Regions from separate parts of the Cellulomonas sp. ES6 genome, predicted to be linked through region 2. Evidence: predicted binding sites of a transcription regulator. Region 2 holds the regulator's gene; each other region holds the start of a gene.
The links. The regulator HrcA, encoded in region 2, represses chaperone genes, less so after heat shock. The targets are predictions, from matches to a motif close to TTNGCACTCGNNNNNNNCGAGTGCNAA.
Positions count from the first base shown of each region.

Region 1: groES (co-chaperone GroES) is a predicted target of HrcA. The motif match lies at 1,262-1,288, and genes of this name have one in related genera.
Region 3: groL (chaperonin GroEL) is a predicted target of HrcA. The motif match lies at 1,761-1,787, and genes of this name have one in related genera.

Region 1 is NZ_CP125655.1:3,363,554-3,367,535, forward strand. Features, by position in the region: gene P9841_RS15715 (glutamate--cysteine ligase) at 1-13, opposite strand, end outside; gene P9841_RS15720 (class I SAM-dependent methyltransferase) at 10-1,209, opposite strand; gene groES (co-chaperone GroES) at 1,435-1,731, shown strand; gene P9841_RS15730 (WhiB family transcriptional regulator) at 1,972-2,268, opposite strand; gene P9841_RS15735 (MerR family transcriptional regulator) at 2,595-3,776, shown strand; gene P9841_RS15740 (LuxR C-terminal-related transcriptional regulator) at 3,877-3,982, shown strand, end outside.
Region 2 is NZ_CP125655.1:903,538-907,519, forward strand. Features, by position in the region: gene P9841_RS04305 (16S rRNA (uracil(1498)-N(3))-methyltransferase) at 1-710, opposite strand, end outside; gene dnaJ (molecular chaperone DnaJ) at 714-1,841, opposite strand; gene hrcA (heat-inducible transcriptional repressor HrcA) at 1,924-2,958, opposite strand; gene P9841_RS04320 (MFS transporter) at 3,091-3,982, opposite strand, start outside.
Region 3 is NZ_CP125655.1:1,734,135-1,738,116, reverse strand. Features, by position in the region: gene P9841_RS08155 (LytR C-terminal domain-containing protein) at 1-65, shown strand, start outside; gene P9841_RS08150 (cold-shock protein) at 193-396, shown strand; gene P9841_RS08145 (glycoside hydrolase family 15 protein) at 422-1,714, opposite strand; gene groL (chaperonin GroEL) at 1,952-3,577, shown strand; gene P9841_RS08135 (DUF4031 domain-containing protein) at 3,834-3,982, opposite strand, start outside.

The sequences.
Region 1 (3,982 bases), 1.7 Mb from region 2:
CCGGCGCCGTCATGCGCCGACCGGCTCGACGAGCAGCACCTGCTGCTGCCCGGCGACCCGGGTCAGCACGATCGTCGCGGGGACGGAGCCCCGCAGGTCGAGCTGGCGCCGGAGCTGCTCGGGCACGACCGCGGTGCCGCGCTTCTTGATCGTCAGCGCGCCGACGTCCCGCTCGCGCAGGTACGCCCGCAGCCGCTTGAGGCCGAACGGCAGGTCGTCCAGCACGCGGTAGGCCGTCGCGAACGGCGTGGCGTGCAGCGCGTCCGAGGTCACGTAGGCGATGGTGCGGTCCAGCAGCCGGCCCTGCACGCCGGCGACGACCTCCGCCACCAGCCCGGCGCGGATCACCGCGCCGTCGGGCTCGTACAGGTACGCGCCGACCGGGCCGACGGGAGGGTGCGGGTCGGCGGTCGCGTCGCCGCCGCGCAGCAGCACGGACCCGCCGGAGCCCCCGAGCAGGAGCGCGGACCGTCCCGGTCCCTCCGGGGCGAGCGGGCCGAACCACAGCCCGAGCTCGACGACGTCGCCGTCCACGGACACCCACTGCGCCTCGGCGTCGTCCGGCAGCGCGCTGTGCGGGACGCCGGGCCCGAGCTTGAGGCCGAGCGCGGGCACGCGCGCCCGCAGGGCCAGCACGGCGTCCAGCGGCGGGGCGTACGCCGCGGGGTCGAACACCCGGCTGCCGCCCGCCGTGCGCCGCGCGGGGTCGGCGTACACACCGTCGACGCCCTCGGCCTCCAGGTCGACGCCCAGCCCGTCGCCGTGGCGCACCTCGGCCTCCGGGAAGTGGCGCAGGTTGACCGTCGCGAGCGCGGCGGTCGTCTCGTCCGCGTCCACGGCCAGCACCCGCAGGCCGACGCCGGCGAACGCCATCGCGTCCGCACCGATCCCGGACGTGAGGTCCGCCACGCGCTGCACGCCCGCGGCCTGGTACCGGCGGGCGTGCTGCGCCGCGACGACCAGGCGGGTGGCCTGCTCCAGCCCGGCGGGCGTGAACAGCATGCCGTCGGCGAACTCGCCGAGCTTCGCGTGCGCCCGCGCGCGCAGCCGGGACTGCGTGAGCGCGGCCGCGACGAGGTCCGCGGGGAACCCGTCGCGCCGCAGCCGCTCCGACAGCGCCATCGCGTGCTGCTCGTCGTAGGGGGGCAGCGCCGACAGCAGGGCCCAGCCCTCGGGGCTGAGCAGCTTGGCGAGGCCGGACGCGTCCATGCCGCGATCCTCGCACGACGCGCCCACGCGGACGCGGCGCCCGGGGTCGTCGTTGGCACTCGCCTTGACCGAGTGCTAACGGGTTCCTAGAGTGCTGATCGGCACTCTCGTACCGGGAGTGCCAACCGCCCCGCACGGCCGCCGGCACCCGCGACGACGGCCGGCCGTGAGCACGGTGCGGCAACGGACATCAGGCAGCACTCACACGCGAAGGGGAGGTCCGCTGTGTCGGTCTCCATCAAGCCGCTCGAGGACCGCATCGTCGTCAAGACGCTCGAGGCGGAGCAGACGACCGCCTCCGGTCTGGTCATCCCGGACAGCGCCAAGGAGAAGCCCCAGGAGGGCGAGGTCCTGGCGGTCGGCCCGGGCCGTGTCGACGACAACGGCAACCGCGTCCCGCTCGACGTGGCCGTCGGCGACAAGGTCATCTACAGCAAGTACGGCGGCACCGAGGTGAAGTACGACGGCGAGGAGTACCTGATCCTCTCCGCCCGCGACATCCTCGCGATCGTCACGAAGTGACACCGCGCCGGCCCTGAGCGGCCGGCCGGCGTCCGGGGCCCCTCTCCGCGCTGCGGAGGGGGGCCTCGGCGCGTCCGGGGGTCGTCGCCGGGTAGGCCCCGCGTCCGGGGCCCCGTCGTGCCCGGACCGCGCCGCACGCACGACGAGGCCCCCTCCGCACGCGGATGGGGGCCTCGTCGTCGTGATCGGCGACCGGGCGGTATCGCACCGCGGCGGTCGCCACGTCAGGGGGAGCCGGGGTCAGACCACCTGGCTCTGGGTGCGGCCGGCGGCGAGGACGGCGGCGCGCTCGTCCTCGGACAGCCCGCCCCACACGCCGTACGGCTCGCGGACCGCGAGCGACTGCTCGCGGCACTCGTTGATGACCGGGCAGGTCGCGCAGATGGCCTTGGCCGCCTCGGCGCGGCGGCGGCGCGCGGCCCCGCGCTCGCCCTCGGGGTGGAAGAACAGGTCCTGGTCGGCGTCCCGGCAGGCGCCCTCGTACTGCCACTCCCAGAGCTCCATCACGGGGCCCGGGAGGCGAGAGATCTCGGCCATGTGCTCCTCCATACCTCCGGCGGCGCGAGCCACCGGGCTGATCGTGCGAGTGAGGCGGTCCGTCCGCCTCTGGGACCTCCGTCCCTGGTGCGGCGTCGAACTGCACTGCTGGAGACAGTACAACCGCGCCAGGAGTTGTTCAAGACCGTGTCGCGATCTGGCGTGAAGCGATTCGTGACGGGCCTCACCTGCGTTGACGCGTTCTCGACGCGAACCGTCCGGCGCCGGGTCGGTCGCCGATCGCGCCGTCGCCGGTGGAAACCGCGCCACATCCCCGGCAGAATCGGCGGGGCGCGAGGACGACGGGCGCGGACGAGACGGGCGAGATGCAGATCGACGACGACGGCGGCACGGCGGGGCGGGCACCTTCGGTGGACCCGCACGCCACCGACGCGACCGAGCGGGCCGACCCCGCCGGACCCGTCGACCCCGCCGACCCGGGTGAGACCGCCGACCCGGGTGAGACCGCCGACCCGGACGAGACCACCGGCCCGGACGAGACCACCGGCTCGGACGGGTCGCCGGCCCCGGACGCCGGCGACGCCGCGCCGACGCTGACCGTGGCCGCCGTCGCGGGGCGGCTCGGGGTGGCGCCCGCGACGCTGCGCACGTGGGACCGCCGCTACGGCCTGGGCCCGTCCGAGCACACCGCCGGCGCGCACCGCCGCTACAGCGCGGCCGACCTGGCACGGCTGATGAGGATGCGGGCCCTGACGCTGGACGGGGTGCCGCCGTCGGACGCCGCGCGCCTCGCCCGGGAGGGCGCCCCGCAGGAGCCGGTGGTGCGGCACCTGTCCGCCGTGCCCGACCTCGTCGGCGGTGCGGAGGGTCCGGGCGCCGCCCGAGGTGCCGGCGTGACGTCGCTCGGTGCCCTGCGGCCGCCGCCCCGCGCCGACCGGCCCGCCACCCCCACCGCCGTGATCGACGCGGCGCTGCGCGCGGACGCCGGCGAGGTCGCCCGCCTGCTCGCCCTGCCCGCCGGCGCCGACCTGACGCGGTGGTGGTCGGACCTGGTCGCACCCGCCCGGGCTGGGATCGCCTCCCGCACGGTGCTGGCGCGCCCCGGCGACGAGCCCGACGCGCTCGTGGTGGCCGCGGCCCTCACGGTGCTGCGGGACCGCTCGGGCCGGGTGCCGGCGCACCCGTCGCGCCGGCGCATCGCGCTGCTGATGGCCGCGCCCGGGGAGCCGCGGCCGCTGTCGCTGCACGTGCTGGCCGGCGCGCTGGCGGACGCGGGCGTGGACGCGCGCGTCGTCGCGGGCCCCACCGGTCGGCACCGGTTGCTGGAGATCACCGCGATGACGTCGCCGTCGGCGGTCGTGCTCACGAGCGAGCAGCCCGCGCCGGACCTCGCCACGCTGGCGGCGCTCGTCGAGCAGCACCCGGAGCTGCCGGTCTTCGCGATGGTGCCCGACGAGGCGTCCCCGGCCGTGCCGCGCGGGCCGGAGGTCTACCGGGTCCGCACGGTCCCGGGGCTCGTGCACGAGGTGCTCGCGGTCTGCCGGTGACCGATCCGTGACCCGTTCGCGCTAACGTCCCGCCCGATCCGGCCGATACACCTAGAAGCCGGGTCCGCCAGGACCGGGCAGAGGCGGAAGGCGGAGGTCGATGGCTGGCGTCGTGGTGTGCCACGGGTCGACGGCGGTGCGGGAGCGCATCGTCCTGACGGCACTGGGGGTCCCCTCGCTCGCGCCGGTCCGCGCCGCAGCCACGG
Region 2 (3,982 bases):
GACGTGCGCAGCACGTGCGGCCCGAGCCGGACGGTGACGGCCCCGGCGCCGACCAGCGCCGTGACCTCCCGCTCCGAGATGCCGCCCTCCGGGCCGACGACGACCAGGACGTCCGTCCCGGTGCCGGCGGCGGGCAGCCCGGCCTCGGCCAGCGGCACCGTCGCCTCCTCGTGCAGCATCAGCGCGGCCCCGCCCGCGGCCACCACGTCGCCGACCCGCCGCGCCAGCGCCGGGGAGTCCAGCGCGAGCTCCACCTCGGGCACGTGCGCCCGGCGGGCCTGCTTCGCCGCGGTGCGGACGGTGCCGAGCCAGCGCGCCCGGCTCTTCGCCGCCCGGTCCCCGCGCCACACGACGACCGACCGCTCGGCCTGCCACGGCACGACGCCGTCGGCGCCGACCTCCGTGGCCGCCTCGATCGCCAGCTCGTCCCGGTCGCCCTTCGCGAGGGCCTGCACCAGGACGAGCCGCGGCGCGGGCACCGCCTCCACGACGACCTCCTGGACGCGCAGGTGCACGCCCTCGGGGCCCACGTGCTCGACCTCGCCGACCAGCCGCACGCCGGCCGTGTCGACGACGTCGACGCGCTCCCCCGGCGCACGCCGCTGCACGACGCCCGCGTGCCGCCCCTCGGTGCCGTCGAGCAGGTACAGGTCGCCGGGGGCGAGCGCGGCGAGGCCGCCCGGCTCGGCCAGGAAGACGGGTGCCGTCACGCGTCAGCGTCCGGCGAGCTTGTCGCGCAGCTTCGCGAACACCCCCGGCGCCGACGCGCTCAGCCGCGCCTCCGGGCGCTCCTCGCCGCGCAGCGCCGCGAGCCGGCGCAGCAGCTCCGCCTGCTCGTCGTCCATCGCGGTCGGCACCTGGACGTCCACGTGCACGTGCAGGTCGCCGCGGCCGCCGGCGTGCAGGTGGCCGACCCCGAGCCCGCGCAGCGTGACCACCTGGGCGGGCTGCGTACCGGGACGCAGGTCCACCTCCTGGGGGCCGTCCAGCGTCTCCAGCGTGAGCACCGTGCCGAGCGCCGCCGCCGTCATCGGGACCTGCAGCGTGCAGTGCAGGTCGTCGCCCTCCCGGACGAACGTCTCGTGGCGGCGCTCCCGGATCTCCAGGTACACGTCGCCGGCCGGGCCGCCCGCCGGGCCGACCTCGCCCTGCGCCGTGAGCTTGATGCGCGTGCCGGTGTCGACACCCGCGGGGACGTCGACCTCCAGGACCCGGCGCGACCGGACGCGCCCCTCGCCGGCGCACTCGGTGCAGGGCTCGGGGATGACGGTGCCGAACCCGTGGCAGGCCGCGCACGGCTGCGACGTCATGACCTGGCCGAGGAACGAGCGCGCGACGCGCTGGACGCTGCCGCGCCCGCCGCACACGTCGCAGGTGCGCGGGGACGTGCCGGGACGGCAGCAGGTGCCGCCGCAGGTGGGGCAGACCACCGCCGTGTCGACCGGCACCTCGCGGTGCGTGCCGAACGTGGCCTCCGCGAGGTCGATGTCGAGCCGCACGAGCGCGTCCTGCCCGCGGCGCGCCCGCGGGATCGGGCCGCGCTGCGCACCGCCCCCCGCCGCGGCACCGAAGAACGTCTCGAAGATGTCCTGGAAGCCGAAGCCCCCGCCCATGCCGCCGCCCGGGGACGACGGGTCGGCGCCCATGTCGTACATGCGGCGCTTCTCCGGGTTGGAGAGCACGTCGTACGCCCGGGAGACGTCCTTGAACCGCTCCTCCGACGCGGCGTCGGCGCCGGCCACGTCCGGGTGCAGCTCGCGCGCCAGCCGGCGGTAGGCCTTCTTGATCTGCTCGGGCGTGGCGTCGCGGTCCACGCCGAGCACCTCGTAGTAGTCGCTCACTCGTCACTTCCTGTCGGTCGCGCGCGTCGACGCGGGTCGGGGGCGCCGCGGGGGCGGGCGCGGGGCGTGCGGTCGGGGCCGGTCACCCGGCGAGGATCCGGGACAGGTAGCGGGCGACGGCACGCACCGTCGCGATGGTCCCGGGGTAGTCCATGCGGAGCGGGCCGACCGATCCGATGCGGGCGACAGCGGCACCGCCGCCGTCACCGGGCCCGCCGTAGCCGGTGGTGACGAACGAGGTCTCCACCAGGCCCTCGTGCTGCGTCTCCCGGCCGATGCGGACGGCCACGGCGGCCTCGTCCTCGGCCATCTCGGTCAGCAGCCGCAGCAGCACGACCTGCTCCTCCAGCGCCTCCAGCACGGGGCTGATGGTGCGGGCGAAGTCCTGGCCGCCGCCCCGCACGAGGTTCGCGGTGCCGGCCAGCACCACGCGCTCCTCGCTCTCGCGGGCCAGCGTGTCCTCCACGACGGCGACGACGGCGCGCACCAGCGGGGCCGCGACGGGCTCGAACTCGTCGGACAGCCCGGACAGCACGGCGTCCAGCTCGGCGAGGCGCCGGCCGGCTGCCGCCACGTTGAGCCGGACCCGCAGCCGGGCCACGACGGCCTCGTCCAGCGGGTCCGCCAGCTCCAGCGTGCGCTGCTCCACGCGGCCGTGGTCGGTGATGATGACGACGAGCAGGTGCCGGTCGCCGACCGGGACGAGCTCGACGTGCCGCAGGGCAGTGCGCCGCAGCGACGGGTACTGCACGACGGCCACCTGGTGGGTGAGCTGGGCGAGCAGCCGGACGGCGCGGTCGACCACGTCGTCCAGGTCGGCCGCGTCCTCCATGAAGGTCTCGATGGCCCGCCGCTCCGGGGCGGACAGCGGCTTGACGGTCGCGAGCCGGTCGACGAACAGCCGGTAGCCCTTGTCGGTCGGCACCCGGCCGGCGGAGGTGTGCGGCTGCACGATGTAGCCGGACTCCTCGAGCGCGGCCATGTCGTTGCGGATGGTGGCCGGCGAGACGCCGAGCGCATGCCGCTCGACGAGCGCGCGCGAGCCGACGGGCTCGCGGGTGGCGACGTAGTCCTCCACGATCGCGCGCAGCACGTCCAGCCTGCGGTCCTCGCTCATCGCCACCTCCCGATGCCTGTCCGGCCGCCCGTCACGCCGGGTCCGCCTCGCCCCACGTCCGGCCACCGCGCCGTCCGGCGGCCGCCGGCGACGCGCGGCCGGGATGGCACTCACCCGACGCGAGTGCCAATTCTACTCGGCCGCACGGGCAGGTGCCCTGCCGCCCGCGACCACGGCCCCGGGCCCCGACGTCCCGCCGGTCGCGGCCGGGTCGCGGCGCCGCGCGACCAGGTCCACCACGCCGACCACGAGGGCCACCGCGACGAGCGCCACCGTGACGAGCAGCGCCCGGCCGGCGGCCACGCCGCCCTCGACGCCCGCGGCCAGCGCCGTGTAGTAGGTCGACAGCGCGACGGCCACGCCGAGCGCGGAGCCCACCCGCTGCCCGACCTGCAGCATGCTGCCCGCGACGCCCGCCCGGTCCAGCGGGACGCGCGCGAGCGTGAGCGTCTGGTTCGGGGAGATGACCAGGCCGCTGCCGGCGCCCGCGACCATCTGCGTCCCGGCGACCACGAGCCCGACCGCCGGCGGGTCCACCAGGCGGATCGCCAGGTCGGTGCCGACGAGGCCCGTGAGCACGAGCACCAGCCCCACGACCACCAGCGCCCGCCCCCGCGTCGCGACCAGGCGGCCCGACTGCTGCGCCGCGACGGCCGACGCGATCGCGAACGGCATGCCCACCAGCCCGGCCTGCAGCGGCGTGAACCCCGCGATCTGCTGGAGGTACAGCGTGGTGACGAGGAACACGGCCGTGAACCCGGCGAAGTACGCCATGCCGAGCAGCGCGCCGTTGCGGAACGACGGCTCCCCCAGCACCCGCGGGTCGAGGACGGCCGCGCCGGTCCGCCGCTGGTACCCGCGCTCCCACGCGACCGTGGCCACGGCCAGCACCGCCGCCACCGCGAGCCACCACCAGCGCGCCGGGTCGTCGCCGCCCTCGCCCGTGGTGATGACGAACGGCACCATCACGGCCGTCGTGGTCACCGCGACCAGCGCCAGGCCCGGCACGTCCAGGCGCGGGCGG
Region 3 (3,982 bases), 830 kb from region 2:
TCGAGTCGGCCGAGGTCGCGGACCAGGGCGTCGTCGTGCTCCTGCTGGCCGACTTCGCGGGCTGAAGGTCCGGCCGCCTCTTCCGCCCGTGAGGGGGCGCGGCTACGCTCGGCGCGTCGCGGTGCCTGCCCGCCGGCCCGCCGGGGGACGGGGGCCGTCGGCGACCGGTCACGTCGTCATCAGGAGCACCGCATGCCGCAGGGAACCGTCAAGTGGTTCAACGCCGAGAAGGGCTACGGGTTCATCACCCCGGCCGACGGCGGCCAGGACCTGTTCGTCCACTTCAGCGCCATCCAGACGAACGGCTACCGGACCCTCGAGGAGGGTCAGTCGGTGGACTTCGAGGTCGGCCAGGGCACCAAGGGCCCCCAGGCCGAGCAGGTGCGCCCGCTCTGAGAGCCCCGGCCGTCGGCGCGCCGGGTCAGCCGTCCAGCGCGCCGACGGCCAGCACCACGCACGCCGCGGTCCACGCCAGCGGGGCGACCGCCGCGGGTGAGCCGTCCGCGAGCACCTTCTCCGGCAGCGCGCCGAGCGTCGTCCGGTGGGCGTCGAGCCAGTCCAGCCGGGCCCGCGCCTCGTCCGGCCGGCCGTTCTCCGCGGCCACCAGGGCGTAGAGCGAGGTCTGCGGCGTCCAGGAGATGCCGTCGCGCTTCCACGCCGCCCCGGGCGCGAGGCCGCCCGCGGGACGTGCCATCGCCTCCGCCGAGGCCTGCCACGCGTCGAGCGCCCCGGTCAGCGGCTCCGGCTGGAACGGGGGCAGGACGAACGCGCTCGCGGCGTCCGGGACGCTTCCGCCGGCGTACCGGCCGTACGCGGTGTCGTCGCCGAACTCCCGCTCGACGGCGCCCCGGGTGCGCCCGGCGGCCTCCCGGGCGGCGGCCGCAGCCCCGTCCTCGCCGAGCAGCTCCAGGAGCGCCGGCGCCGACTCGAGGCCCGCGAGCAGCGGCGCGACCGTCCCGAGGGTCAGCTCGTCCTCCGCGACCTCCCAGTAGTCCGGGGAGGCGGGCGGCAGGCCGTCGTCGGCGGTGAGCGCGACCGCGCCGGCGGCGGACCGCGTCACGAGCCCGCGGAGCCGCTCGGCCACCGCCCGGCGCCGGTCCGCGGGCTGGGCGTCGACCACCTCGCCGGCCGCCCACAGCGCCCAGCCCGTGCCGTCGGTCTGCGGCGCGCGGCCGTCCGGCGGCCCGGACCCGTCGGGCAGGTACCGCGCCTCGAACGAGCCGTCGGGCGCCTGCACCCGGTCGAGGAAGCCGAGCACGTCCAGGGCGTCGTTGCCGTGCCCCGTCCGGGCCAGCGCGACCGCGACGAACGCGGCGTCGCGGGGCCACACGTAGCGCCACCGGTCGGTCCATGCTGCCACCGCCGCCCCGTCCGGCAGCAGCAGGGTGTGCAGGTCGAGCAGCGCGTCGGCGACCATGTCCGCGTACGGCCCGTCGGCCCCGCCGGGCAGGGAGCCGGAGGCGAGCCACGCCCGCTGCTCCTCCGCGAGCGCGTCGTCCGCGCGCGTGCCCGGGACGTCCAGCACGCGGGTGCCGTCGTGCAGCGCCGCCGGTGACCCGACCGGGACGTCCACCACGGCGCCGGTGGCGTCGAGGGCCACGCCCTGGGCGTAGAGCGGCAGCGACGCGTCCCGCGGCCCCGACGCGCCCCACGCCACGAGTCCCGTGCCCAGCGCGGCCAGCAGCACGACGGCGGTGGTGCGGCGAGCGGGCATGCGCGGCAGGCTACCGGCCCGGACGCGTCCGCCGAGGGCGGAGCGCCTTGCACTCACCAGGGTCGAGTGCTAACCATTGGTGTTAGCACTCTCGGGTCGAGAGTGACAGAATGACAACCCAGGCCGACCCGGTGAGGTCGCACCGCCCGACGGGACATGACCGACGGGCCGGAGCGACCGTCCGTCGCGGGCACCGACCGGCCGAACCACGAGCCAGAGTGAAGGATCGATAGCCCCATGGCCAAGATCATTGCCTTCAACGAGGAGGCCCGTCGCGGCATCGAGCGGGGTCTGAACACCCTCGCCGACACCGTCAAGGTCACCCTCGGCCCCAAGGGCCGCAACGTCGTCCTGGACAAGAAGTGGGGCGCCCCCACGATCACCAACGACGGTGTCTCCATCGCCAAGGAGATCGAGCTCGAGGACCCGTTCGAGAAGATCGGCGCGGAGCTCGTCAAGGAGGTCGCCAAGAAGACCGACGACGTCGCGGGTGACGGCACCACCACCGCCACCGTGCTCGCCCAGGCGCTGGTGCGCGAGGGCCTGCGCAACGTCGCGGCCGGCGCGAACCCCATCGCCCTCAAGCGCGGCATCGAGCAGGCCGTCGAGGCCGTCACCGCCGCCCTGCTGGAGCAGGCGAAGGAGATCGAGACCAAGGACGAGATCGCCGCCACGGCGTCCATCTCGGCCGGCGACAGCGCGATCGGCGAGCTCATCGCCGAGGCGCTCGACAAGGTCGGCAAGGAGGGCGTCATCACGGTCGAGGAGTCCAACGCCCTCGGCCTGGAGCTCGAGCTCACGGAGGGCATGCGCTTCGACAAGGGCTTCCTGTCGGCGTACTTCGTGACCGACCCGGAGCGCCAGGAGGCCGTCCTCGAGGACGCCTACGTGCTGCTCGTCGAGTCGAAGATCTCGAACGTCAAGGACCTGCTGCCGCTGCTGGAGAAGGTCATCCAGTCCGGCAAGCCGCTGTTCATCGTCGCCGAGGACGTCGAGGGCGAGGCCCTGGCCACGCTCGTCGTCAACAAGATCCGCGGCACCTTCAAGTCCGTCGCCGTCAAGGCCCCGGGCTTCGGCGACCGCCGCAAGGCGATGCTGCAGGACATGGCCATCCTCACGGGCGGCCAGGTCGTGTCCGAGACCGTCGGCCTCAAGCTCGACACCGTCGGCCTCGAGGTCCTCGGCACCGCGCGCAAGATCGTCGTGACCAAGGACGAGACCACGATCGTCGAGGGTGCCGGCGACGCCGCGCAGATCGCCGGTCGCGTGAACCAGATCCGCGCGGAGATCGACAACTCCGACTCGGACTACGACCGCGAGAAGCTCCAGGAGCGCCTCGCCAAGCTGGCCGGCGGTGTGGCCGTCATCAAGGCCGGTGCGGCGACCGAGGTCGAGCTCAAGGAGCGCAAGCACCGCATCGAGGACGCCGTGCGCAACGCCAAGGCGGCCGTCGAGGAGGGCATCGTCGCCGGTGGTGGCGTGGCGCTCATCCAGGCCGGTGCCGTCGCGTTCGAGAAGCTCGAGCTCACCGGTGACGAGGCGACCGGCGCGAACATCGTGAAGGTCGCGATCGACGCCCCGCTCAAGCAGATCGCGGTCAACGCGGGCCTCGAGGGCGGCGTCGTGGCGGAGAAGGTGCGCAACCTCCCGTCCGGCCAGGGCCTGAACGCCGCGACCGGCGTGTACGAGGACCTGCTGGCCGCGGGCGTCAACGACCCGGTCAAGGTCACCCGCTCCGCGCTGCAGAACGCGGCGTCCATCGCGGCGCTGTTCCTCACCACGGAGGCGGTCGTCGCCGACAAGCCGGAGAAGGCCGCGCCGGCCGCTCCGGACGCCGGTGGCATGGGCGGCATGGACTTCTGAGCCACGCCGCACGCGGGCGCTGAGCGTCCGCACCGCACGCACGACGGGCCGGTCACCCCTCCGGGGGTGGCCGGCCCGCCGCGTACCCGCCCCGGGCGTGTGCCCGCCCCCGGGCGCGTGCCCACCCCCGGGCGCGTGCCCGCCCTCTGGCGCGAGTTCGGCACTCCGAGTCGAGTTCGGCAGCTGCAGCTGCCGAACTCGCACGCATACTGCCGAACTCGCCGGGCCGGACGGGGCGGGCGGCGTGGGGGGTGGGTCAGGTCGGGCGGGGGCGGTCGCGGGCCGGGACGCGCAGGCCCGAGGCGCGCAGGCGGCGGATGAGCTCGCCCGCGGAGACCGGCTCGGCGCCGAGCGCCACGAGGGCGGCGTGCCGGTCGTCGGGCACGTCGTAGTGGTCGAGGTCGA